One region of the Shewanella sp. SM71 genome, then DNA from elsewhere that is predicted to be linked to it. Evidence: predicted binding sites of a transcription regulator. Region 1 holds the regulator's gene; the other holds the start of a gene.

What was found. Region 1 encodes NrdR, which represses ribonucleotide reductase genes. Its sites were predicted from a motif close to AAACACNANATNTNGTGTTT; they were not measured.
Region 2: the regulator NrdR is predicted to act here: its motif matches at 1,688-1,707, upstream of nrdD (anaerobic ribonucleoside-triphosphate reductase).

What each region holds. Positions count from the first base shown of each region.
Region 1 is NZ_JAKKRW010000003.1:48,222-51,422, forward strand. Features, by position in the region: gene glyA (serine hydroxymethyltransferase) at 1-748, shown strand, start outside; gene nrdR (transcriptional regulator NrdR) at 1,065-1,514, shown strand; gene ribD (bifunctional diaminohydroxyphosphoribosylaminopyrimidine deaminase/5-amino-6-(5-phosphoribosylamino)uracil reductase RibD) at 1,634-2,812, shown strand; gene L5L97_RS03890 (riboflavin synthase) at 2,863-3,201, shown strand, end outside.
Region 2 is NZ_JAKKRW010000007.1:138,598-141,798, reverse strand. Features, by position in the region: gene nrdD (anaerobic ribonucleoside-triphosphate reductase) at 1-1,656, opposite strand, end outside; gene L5L97_RS08930 (hypothetical protein) at 1,918-2,607, opposite strand; gene L5L97_RS08925 (MarR family winged helix-turn-helix transcriptional regulator) at 2,727-3,201, opposite strand, start outside.

The sequences.
Region 1 (3,201 bases):
GATGATCGGCGGTTTCTCTGCCTATTCAGGTATCGTTGACTGGGCAAAAATGCGTGAAATCGCAGATAAAATAGGTGCTTACCTATTTGTTGATATGGCGCACGTTGCCGGTCTTATTGCTGCGGGCGTTTATCCAAACCCAGTACCACACGCGCACGTTGTGACATCTACGACCCACAAAACCTTAGCGGGTCCTCGTGGTGGCGTGATCTTATCTGCTGCTGACGATGAAGACTTGTACAAAAAGTTGAACTCTGCGGTATTCCCAGGCGGTCAAGGTGGCCCATTGATGCACGTTATCGCAGGTAAAGCGGTGGCGTTCAAAGAAGCCCTAGAGCCAGAATTTAAAGTTTACCAACAGCAAGTGGTTAACAACGCTAAAGCTATGGTTGAAGTGTTCCTTGAGCGCGGTTACAAAATCGTCTCTGGCGGAACCAGCAACCACTTAATGCTAGTTGACCTGATTGGTCGTGACTTAACGGGTAAAGAAGCCGATGCCGCCTTAGGTAGCGCTAACATTACCGTGAACAAAAATTCAGTGCCAAACGACCCACGTTCACCCTTTGTGACCTCTGGTGTGCGTATCGGTACGCCAGCTATTACGCGCCGTGGCTTTAAAGAAGCGGAATCGAAAGAGCTGACGGGCTGGATTTGTGACATCCTTGATGATGCAAGCAATCCTGCTGTGATTGAGCGTGTTAAAGGCCAAGTATTGGCACTTTGCGCACGTTTCCCTGTTTACGGCTAATTTGCCTATGCATCTACGCTTAGTAGATGAAGGGCCGAGATTGACCGCCGACAGACTTGATACTTATCACATCAGGTATTTAGCATCAGGCACTTAACATCAGGTATTTAGCATCAGGTACTTAGCATCAGGCACTTAACATTAGGTTGTTAAGCTCAGGTAGTTAACCTCAGCCCATAAATAGGATAAAATCTCATGGCCGCATCTCGCGGCCATTTTTATTGGTAAAATCTTAGGTTTAAATCCATTGCGTTTGACTGAGATTTAACAGGTAAAGCCATTAACGCTTTACCACCATTCACTGGCAGGAGGCTCAATGCATTGTCCATTTTGTAGCGCGACAGATACTAAAGTCATCGATTCCCGATTAGTGGCAGAAGGCCACCAAGTGCGCCGTCGCCGAGAATGCACCGAATGTCATGAAAGATTTACCACCTTCGAAGGCGCCGAATTAGTTATGCCTAGGGTGATTAAGCGCGATGGTTCACGCCAACCCTTTGATGAAGAAAAACTCCAAGGTGGCATGTTGCGCGCCGTTGAAAAACGCCCCGTATCTATGGATGAAATAGAGCAAGCACTCAGCAAAATCAAGTCTACTCTGCGCGCCACTGGCGAGCGGGAAGTGCCGTCAGAAATGGTGGGTAACTTAATGATGGAGCAATTGATGAGCCTAGATAAAGTCGCCTACATTCGTTTCGCTTCTGTGTACCGCGCCTTTGAAGACGTGTCTGAATTTGGCGAAGCCATCGCCAAGCTGCAAAAGTAGTCATTGAGTTTTGTCGCCGACAAGGCAGACGTGTACGAGCGATTGGCGTGAAAGCACAAATTTAAAAGACAGGTTTGTAAGACTGGTGAAAGCCGAAACCTTTAACAACAGGGTTGAACATGAGCTTGAACATAAGTTGGTCCGTACTCGATACCCAAATGATGAGCCGCGCGATTCAATTGGCGCGCAAAGGCTTTTACACCACAAGACCCAATCCCTGTGTGGGCTGCGTTATCGTTAAAGATAATCAAATCATCGGTGAAGGTTATCATCAAAAAGCGGGTGAACCCCACGCCGAAGTGCATGCGCTACGTATGGCTGGCGAACGCGCCCGCGGCGCAACGGCCTATGTCACTTTAGAGCCCTGCAGCCATTATGGCCGCACGCCGCCCTGCGCCTTGGCGCTGATCAATATTGGCGTTAAACGTGTGGTGGTCGCGGTGGAAGATCCTAATCCGCAAGTAGGTGGTCGTGGCATTCAAATGCTGCGTGACGCCGGTATTGAAGTGGATGTGGGATTACATCGCGATGAAGCCTATGCCTTGAATTTAGGCTTTATGAAGCGGATGGAATCGGGTTTACCCAGAGTTACAGTAAAATTGGCTGCGAGTCTCGATGGTAAAACCGCGCTGTCTAACGGTGTGTCTAAATGGATAACCGGTCCAGAATCTCGTCGCGACGTGCAGCGATTACGTTTACGTTCTTGTGCACTGGTCACGGGAATTGAAACCATACTGGCGGACGATCCCTCACTCAATGTGCGTTATCAGGAACTTGGCAGCTTAAAAGACAGTGTAACCGAGGCGCAATTACTGCAGCCATTAAGAGTGATACTCGACAGTCGCGCCCGTTTGCCGTTATCGGCCGCCTGCTTGGCTATCGTATCGCCCATACTCTTGGTCTCGACCGTGGCTTATTCCGCAGAGTTTCAAGCACAATTGCCCTCCCATGTGAGTTGCCTCGTGTTACCTGCAATTGCAGGTCGCGTCTCATTGCCTGAACTATTAAGCTATTTAGGCCAAAGCTGTAATCACGTGCTGGTGGAAGCGGGTGCAACCTTAGCGGGCGCATTTTTAGCGCAGGGGCTTGCCGATGAGTTAGTGCTGTACCAAGCGATGAAAATCCTCGGTGGGTATGGGCGTAATCTGCTGCAATTGCCCGATTATCAAACCATGGCACACATTCCTGCACTAATTTTGGTAGATGAGCGCAAATTAGGGCCAGATACCCGTTTAACTTTGAGCGTTATGCTTGATACCTCTTTATCTAAATCGAATTGGAGCAAGATAACCGTTTAACCTTGAGTCTTATGCCTTATTACTTCTTTATTTAATTAAGTGAGTTAACCATGTTTACTGGGATTATTGAAGCCGTTGGCACCCTGCGCAAACTGGAGCGTAAAGGCGATGATATTCGTCTTACCGTGGCGAGCGGCAAACTGGATTTAAACGATGTGCGTTTAGGCGACAGTATTGCCACCAACGGTGTGTGTTTAACGGTTGTGCAGCAATTAGCCGACGGCTATGTGGCTGATGTATCAGCCGAAACTGTGAGTCTAACTGGCTTTGCTCACTACAAAGTGGGCACTAAGGTTAATCTTGAAAAAGCCGTCACCCCAACCACACGCCTAGGCGGACACATGGTCAGCGGCCATGTAGACGGTATTGCTATGGTTGAGCAACGCCTA
Region 2 (3,201 bases), on a different contig from region 1:
AAAACGGCTGCAAAGACTCTCACTTGGCGTGCTATACAGACTAAAGCCATAACCTGTTTCGGCCTTCCACGCATCGGTAGCCGCTTTAAGATAAGCAACAATAGCGACGGCTTTGTCCCTTAATTGTGCATCGTCAAATACATGGGTTTGGGTGCCATAGAGTGCATTCATGGTTTCATGCAGGCCAATATAACCGAGTGAAATCGACGCACGGCCATTTTTAAAGATTTGCGCCACATCATCATCTGCCCGTAAACGTACACCACAGGCGCCTTCCATATAGAGGATAGGTGCCACGCGGGCTTTAACACCGTTCAGTCGCTCAATACGGGTATCCAGCGCTTTACGGGCTAATACTAATCTGTCATCTAAAATGCGATAAAACTCAGTCTCATCGCCATTGGCTTCTAAGGCAATCCGCGGCAAGTTTAGACTGACCACTCCCAAATTATTACGCCCTTCATGCACAAGCTCGCCATTTTCTTCATAGGTGCCTAAAAAGCTACGGCAGCCCATTGGGGTTTTAAATGAACCGGTAACTTTCTCGACTTGCTCGTAGTTGAGAATGTCGGGATACATGCGCATTGTCGCGCATTTGAGCGCCATCTGTTTTACATCGTAATTGCAATCGCCCGCTTTATGATTAATACCATCGCGAATCGCAAACACTAGCTTAGGGAATACTGCAGTCTTGCGATTTTTCCCCAATCCCGCCATCCGCACTTTGAGCATAGATTGCTGAATTAAGCGTGATTCCCACGACGTGCCTAAACCAAACCCGAAGGTCACGAACGGTGTTTGGCCATTGGCAGTGTGTAAGGTATTGACCTCATATTCCAAAGACTGGAATGCATCGTGACATTCTTTTTCAGTTTGCGCCGTGGCAAAGGCTTTGGCGTCGGTAATCTTCCAATTCAGGGCAATTTGGTAATGCTTGTCGTAGCTCTTAGCGACAAATGGCGCTAACACTTCATCGATACGGTTGATAGTAGTTCCGCCATAGATATGACTCGCCACTTGGGCAATAATCTGCGCGGTCACCGCTGTCGCTGTTGAAATAGACTTAGGGGTTTCAATTTCGGCATTACCCATTTTAAAGCCGTGGGTCAACATGCCAGCTAAATCAATCAACATGCAGTTAAACATCGGGAAAAACGGAGAGTAATCTAGGTCGTGGTAATGGATCTCGCCCGCTTCATGGGCAGCGACTACATCCTTTGGCAAAATATGACTCTTGGCGTAATGTTTGGCGACTATGCCCGCGAGTAAGTCCCGCTGAGTAGGAATGACTTTTGAATCTTTATTAGCATTTTCATTGAGTAAAGCCGCATTGCTTTGCTCAACTAAACCACGGATTTCGAGGTTGAGTTTACTGGTCGCTTCACGGCACACATCTCTGTCGTGACGGTATTCGATATACACCCGCGCCAGGGACTTGTACGGCCCTTCCATCAGTAAATTCTCAACCGCATCTTGTAGATGGTGGATATCGACTTCTGCTAATGGCGCGACGCTCTGACTGATACACGCTGCCACTGTCGCTGCATAGTCGCCATCCTCTATTCCAACTGAGTTTGCAGCGGCATTCACTGCATCCCGTATCCTTGTTTCATCAAAAGGTGTGCGGCAACCATCACGCTTAATTACGACTGGCATTGTTCAGTTCCTCTCCATCTCGCCTAAAAATTAACACTACATCTAGTGATTTTAAAAGCATAAAACACAATATGTAGAGCATTAGGCTACAATGACGGTAAGGAGTCCATGATCCAGATCATAGTTTTTAGGATGAAATAAAAGAACAAACAAGAACTGCAGCTAGGCCCAATTATCTGAAAATTGCGCCTTGACCTGCTGATTAAACCCAGCTAGTTGAATGCGTGACAATTTGTGTTTATCACGCACTATGGATGTGAATTAACGTTTAGCAAGCGCAAGATAACTACTGAGTTGGCCCGATGCAGATTGATGTGCCCCCATAGATGAAGCGAGTTGCATCATAGATTTTAGCCCCTGCCACTGCTGCTTTTGAGCATCCGTAAGCGGAGGTTCAGAATTCAAATAATCCGTCAATTGGCTAAGGACTTTCGTGGCCTTCTGGGCTAGCACCGGCGACTGAGCATCATCCATATTGGTTAAGACGTTCTTAGCATCAACTAAGGTATTGATAAGAGGATTATTAGGTGATTTTTTAGCTAATGATTTGATTTCATCATCTAAAAAATCTTGCAACGATTGTTTAGTCGGCGTTGTTGTGCTCGGCACTGTAACACCGTTTTTCGATAAACGCTCGAGTTGCACATCCGATAAAATGCCATCTTTTTGTAAGCGCGACACCAATGCGGGAATATCGGCGACGCCAAATTGACCATCGGCAAAAAAATCCTTCGCCATCGATTGAATTTTCTGTGCGCGTTGCGCCCGTGGCGACAGCGCTATCTCATCGGTTTTACCTTTATCGGGTTTGGTAGCATCCGTCTGCGTTTTATTTGTTTCTGTCGTAGTATCGGTTTTAGCCGTGCTCGTCTTTTGGCTATTGGCACCATAGGCATCGGCGATACTGGCACTGCTGCGATTAAGATTAAAGGCATTTAAAATAGAATTCATCGTCAAAAATTCGGCGTCTAAGACTCAATGACGGTTTTAAAGCAAAAACTAAGCCAATCAAGTATTAATCAGTGCAACCCCTGAGTTAATAGCATCACTATGCATAAACCAACTTATATCTAGGACTGTATATCTTCGATCAAGGCAAGACATTGCCGCCTTAGTAAATCGAGTGCCTCAGCGTCCATCTGCACTTTATCAAGCAAGGTTTGCTTCAAGGCAAGAGCTTCGTGCCTGATACCCTCTCCTTGACTTGTCAGAGTGATCAGCTTTTTCCGCTCATCTTCAACGCAGGCTAATCGCGTAATCAACCCCTTCAACTCTAACCGCTTGACGATGGGCGTTAAGGTTCCCATATCGAGTTTAGTCGCCATTGATAGCTGGGTTTGGCTACAGCCGTTTTGACGCCACAGGGTTTGCATCACTAAATATTGAGGGAAAGTTAACTCGTATGCCTCGAGTAGAGGCCGATAAGCACGCACTAATGCATTGCTCGCAGAATATAACGCGAAACAAACATTATCGGATAAACAGAGTGGATCGCTAGAAGCTTGGCTATGAGTCTGTTTTGTAGCGTCTAGCTCAGGTTGAGGT